DNA from 2 places in the Cobetia sp. UIB-001 genome. Region 1 is predicted to be linked to the other one. Evidence: predicted binding sites of a transcription regulator. Region 1 holds the regulator's gene; the other holds the start of a gene.
What was found. Region 1 encodes PhoB, which activates phosphate uptake and scavenging genes when phosphate is short. Its sites were predicted from a motif close to TGTCATANNNNTGTCANA; they were not measured.

Region 1 (2,455 bases):
TGGCCGAGCAGGGCACACATGTCGATGCAGCGACCATTATCGGACAGTTCGTCGTTTTCCAGGCGTGACAGGGTCAGCAGGTCCTCGACCAGGTGCTGCATGCGGTCGGTCTGGCTCCGCATCTGGCCCAGTCCACGCTGCCAGCGCGGTGGCAGGTCATCGGCGTAATCGGAGTAGGTCTCGAGATAGCCGGCCAGCACCGTCAGCGGCGTGCGCAGTTCATGGGAGACATTGGCCACGAAGTCGCGGCGCATCTCTTCAAGACGATAGAGGCGGGTGACGTCACGCAGCATGACCAGACGCTCGTTGTCACCGAACAGGGTGATGGAGATCTGCAGCGTCAGGTTGTCAGACAGCGGCGACTGGAGCGTCAGCGGCTCGCGGTAGGCCAGCCGATTGAAGTAGTCGATGAAGACGGGGTCACGCAGATAGTTGGTGATGTGCTGACCGCGGTCGTGGCTGGCCTTGAGACCGACCAGCTGCTCGGCAGCGCTGTTCCACCATTCCATGTCACCGTGGTTGTCCAGCATCACCAGGCCGTCGCGCATGGCCTCGGAGGATTCCTGGATACGGTTGAGGATGCTGCGCAGTCGCTCCTGAGCCTGACGCTGGCCCTTCTGGTAGCGGTAGAGACGATCGAGCAGGTCTCCCCAGACGCCATCGCCGGGCGGCGGCTCTTCATGGGGATTGGTGATCAGCCAGGTGTAGAGGCTCTTCAAGTGCTTGAGATGGACGAACAGATACAGCGAAAGGCCCAGCGCCAGGCCCCAGCCCAGATGGCCCAGCAGGCCACCGATCAGGCCGAAGCCACCGGCAAGGTAGCCGAGGCGCCATAGCTCGTTGGTCCAATAGCGCATGAATCCCTCAGGCCTGAGCGCTGAAGCGGTAACCGGTGCCGCGGACGGTCTGGATCAGATGCTGATGGCCTGTGCCCAGCGCCTTGCGCAGGCGACGGATGTGCACGTCCACGGTGCGCTCCTCGACATAGACGTTGCCGCCCCATACCTGATCGAGCAGCTGACTGCGCGTGTAGGCACGTTCCTGATGCGTCATGAAGAACTGCAGCAGGCGATATTCGGTCGGGCCGACATCCAGCGAGTTGCCGTGGGCGGTGACGCGGTGGCTGGCCGGGTCGAGCATCAGGCCTTCGACTTCCACCGCCTCCTCGACCCCCTTGGGAGTGGTGCGACGCAGCACGGCCTTGAGACGGGCGACCAGCTCGCGCGGCGAGAAGGGCTTGGTGATGTAGTCGTCGGCACCGGCTTCCAGGCCTTGAATCTTGTTGTCTTCCTCGCCCTTGGCGGTCAGCAGGATGATCGGCAGCTCCGAGGTGGTCTCGTCACGCTTGAGACGCCGCGCGAGCTCCAGGCCACTGGTGCCCGGCATCATCCAGTCCAGCAACAGCAGATCGGGCTTTTCATCGACGACGATGGCGTGGGCGTCCTGGGCATTGTCTGCCTCCAGCACGCGGTAATCCGCCATTTCGAGGGCAACGGCGATCATCTCGCGAATCGAGGATTCATCGTCGACAATCAGTACGGTCTTGGAGCTCATCGCTAGATCCCATGCAGCAGTCGGCGCACGCGCCAGAATGACAAGTCGATGACGATTACAACCCGCTTATATGACAACGAGATGACAACTGCCAGCATGGCAGCTTGCACGCAAGCCTGCCAGCCGCCTTGGAGGCGCGGCAGGCAGGCATGAACCGTGGGCTGGGGAGCAACAGAGGGCAGGGGTCGCTTTAAATTAAATAATACTAATGTTTATGCGGGAGTCAGCTCATCGGCCAGGTCGCCAGGGCGATACCGGCGAAGATCAGCAGACCCGTCCAATGATTGTTGAGGAACGCCTGGAAGCAGGGCGCACGCTCACGCTCACGGATCAGACGTTGCTGCCAGACGAAGGTGACGGCGGCGGCGGCCAGCCCCAGCCAGTAGAAGATGCCCAGCGTCAGGTGCAGGCCGATGCCGATCAACACCGCCAGCATGCCCAGCTGCAACAGGCCGATCATCAGCTTGTCGGCACGCCCGAACAGCACGGCGGTGGACTTGATGCCCACCTTGAGGTCGTCGTTGCGATCGACCATCGCGTAGGCGGTATCGTAGGCCACCGTCCACATCAGATTGGCCGCGAACAGCCACCAGCCGTAGGTCGGTACCTCCTCCAGCGTCGCGGCGAAGGCCATCGGAATCGCCCAGCCGAAGGCGGCGCCCAGCACCACCTGGGGCAGATGATGGAAGCGCTTCATGAACGGATAGCTGGCCGCCAGCAGCACGGCGACGATCGACAGCAGCACCGTGGTCAGGTTGGTGAAGCACACCAGCACGAAGGCGGCCGCGACCAGCCCCCCGAACAGCGTCAGCGCCTCGCGCTCCGAAATGCGACCCGAGGTCAGCGGCCGGTCTCGCGTGCGCTCGACATGCTTGTCCCAATGGCGGTCGGCGTAGTCGTT
Region 2 (2,455 bases), 1.8 Mb from region 1:
GCTGACGATCGCCGCGGGCATCGTGCTGCGGGTGCAGGGCAGCATGCTGGCCCTCTATCTGGGGATCGGCCTGATCGGGGCGGGCATCGCCGTGGGCAATGTGCTGCTGCCCAGTCTGGTCAAACGCAGCTTTGCGCAGCATGTCGCGCTGCTCACCTCCTGCTATGTGCTGACCATGGGCATCATGGCCGCCATCGCCTCGGCGCTGATGGTGCCGTTGGCACAGGGTAGCAGCGCTGGCTGGCAGTACGCGATGCTCATAGTGGTCATCTTGCCATTGGTGACGATGGGGGTGTGGTGTCCGCAGTTGTTACGTCGTTCCCTGCCGGCGGCGGCGAAGGAAGCCGAGAAGGGTGCCGAGAAGGAAGCCGAGAAGGAAGCCGAGAAGGGTGCCGCGCGTCCGGTGCGTCAGGCAGCCGTGTGGCACTCGCCACTGGCCTGGCAGGTGACGCTGTTCATGGGCATCAATTCGCTGCTGTTCTATACCGTCAACAGCTGGCTGCCGAGCATGCTGGCGGACAATGGCTTCTCGGCCGAGAAGGCGGGTTCGTTGCATGGTCTACTCCAGCTGGCTTCGGCCTTGCCGGGATTGATTCTGGTGCCCCTGATGCCGCGCCTGAAGGATCAACGCCTGATCGCCTTCGCGACGCCCTGCATGTCGCTGGCGGGATTCATCGGGCTATGGCTGATGCCGGAGTGGGCACTGGTGTGGGTGCTGTTGCTGGGCGCGGGTTCCGGGGCCAGCTTCATTCTCGCCTTGTCGTTCATGGGGCTGCGGGCGCGCGATGCCATGCAGTCGGCGTCACTGTCGAGCATGGCGCAGACGCTGGGCTATCTGCTCGCGGCCATGGGGCCGCCGCTGATCGGCGCGCTCTACGACATGCAGGGCAATTGGCAGCTGGCACTGATGGTCTGCGCCGTCCTCAGTGTGTTGATGGCAGGTGTCGGCTGGCTGGCGGGCAGAGACCGCCAGTTGCCTGAGGCGTCGGCATCTGAATAATGGAGCGCTGCCCCCAAGGGGCACTGGCACATCCCCCCATGACAAGGAAGTGAGAGATGGCGAATGCTTCATCGGCTAGCGAAGATCAACGGGCGTCTGACTCGCCAGCTGTTGCGCAGCACCCCGGACGTCGGCGCAAGCCGCCTTTGCGGGCAGCCATCCTTGGCCTGGCCAGTCTCGGAGGTATCTTCATGATCGCTCAGCCAGCCAATGCCGCGACGCTGTCACTGCGCGTGATCGAGACCACCGACATCCACGCCAATGTGATGGATTACGACTATTACAAGGACCGTCCCAGCGTGCGCATCGGCCTGGTCCGCGCGGCGAGTCTGATCAAGCAGGCGCGTGCCGAGGTGGCCAACAGCGTGCTGCTGGATAATGGCGACCTCATCCAGGGCAGCCCGATGGGCGATTACATGGCGGCGGAGGGGCTCAATGAGGGCGATGTCTTCCCGGCCTACAAGGTCATGAATCAGCTGGATTACGATGTCGGCAACATCGGCAATCATGAATTCAATTACGGGCTCGAGTATCTCGAACGGGCGCTGTCCGGCGCGCAGTTCCCCTATGTGAACGCCAACCTGCTGGACGCCACGACAGGCGAGCCGTACTTCACGCCCTACCAGATCACCCCTCATGCCTTCACCGACAGTGAGGGCAACGCTCAGACCTTGAAGATCGGCTATATCGGCTTCGCGCCGCCGCAGGTGATGACCTGGGACCGCAAACACCTCCAGGGCCGCCTGACGGCCGAGGACATCACCGAGAGCGCCAGGCGCTGGGTGCCCGAGATGCGCCGGGCGGGCGCGGATGTGGTGATCGCCATCCCGCACTCCGGCATCTCGACCGACCCCTACCGGGTGATGGCCGAGAATTCGGTGTATTACCTCTCGCAGGTCGAGGGCATCGATGGCATCGCCTTCGGGCATGCCCATGCCGTCTTCCCCAGCGAGGAATTCGCCGAGGTACCGGGGGCCGATATCGCCAGGGGCACCCTGAATGGCGTGCCGGCGATGATGCCGGGGCATTGGGGCAGCCATGTGGGCGTGATGGATCTCGAACTGAGCAATGCCTCGGGCCAGTGGCGGGTAGTGAGCGGCCAGACAGAAGCCCGCCCGATTCAGGTGGGCGGCGAGGCACAGGTGGCGGAAGATGCCGAACTGGCGGCGCTGGTTGATCATGAGCACGACGCCACGCGCGAGTACGTCAATCGCAGCATCGGCCGCGCCAGTGCGGCGATGAAGAGCTATCTGGCGCTGGTGCAGGACGACCCGACGATCCAGATCGTCAATCGCGCCCAGGCCGATTACGTCAAACGCTTCGTCGAAGGCGACCCGGACCTGGAAGGCTTGCCGATTCTTTCGGCAGCTGCGCCGTTCAAGGTCGGCGGCCGTCACAATGACCCGACCCAGTTCACCGAGATGGAGGCGGGCGAGCTGAGCTTCCGCAATGCCG

Region 2: HA399_RS07485 (bifunctional 2',3'-cyclic-nucleotide 2'-phosphodiesterase/3'-nucleotidase) is a predicted target of PhoB. The motif match lies at 1,038-1,055, and genes of this name have one in related genera.

Annotation. Positions count from the first base shown of each region.
Region 1 covers NZ_CP058244.1:4,105,406-4,107,860, reverse strand. The annotation lists gene phoR (phosphate regulon sensor histidine kinase PhoR) at 1-857, opposite strand, end outside; gene phoB (phosphate regulon transcriptional regulator PhoB) at 865-1,554, opposite strand; gene ubiA (4-hydroxybenzoate octaprenyltransferase) at 1,778-2,455, opposite strand, start outside.
Region 2 covers NZ_CP058244.1:1,762,357-1,764,811, forward strand. The annotation lists gene HA399_RS07480 (MFS transporter) at 1-1,000, shown strand, start outside; gene HA399_RS07485 (bifunctional 2',3'-cyclic-nucleotide 2'-phosphodiesterase/3'-nucleotidase) at 1,192-2,455, shown strand, end outside.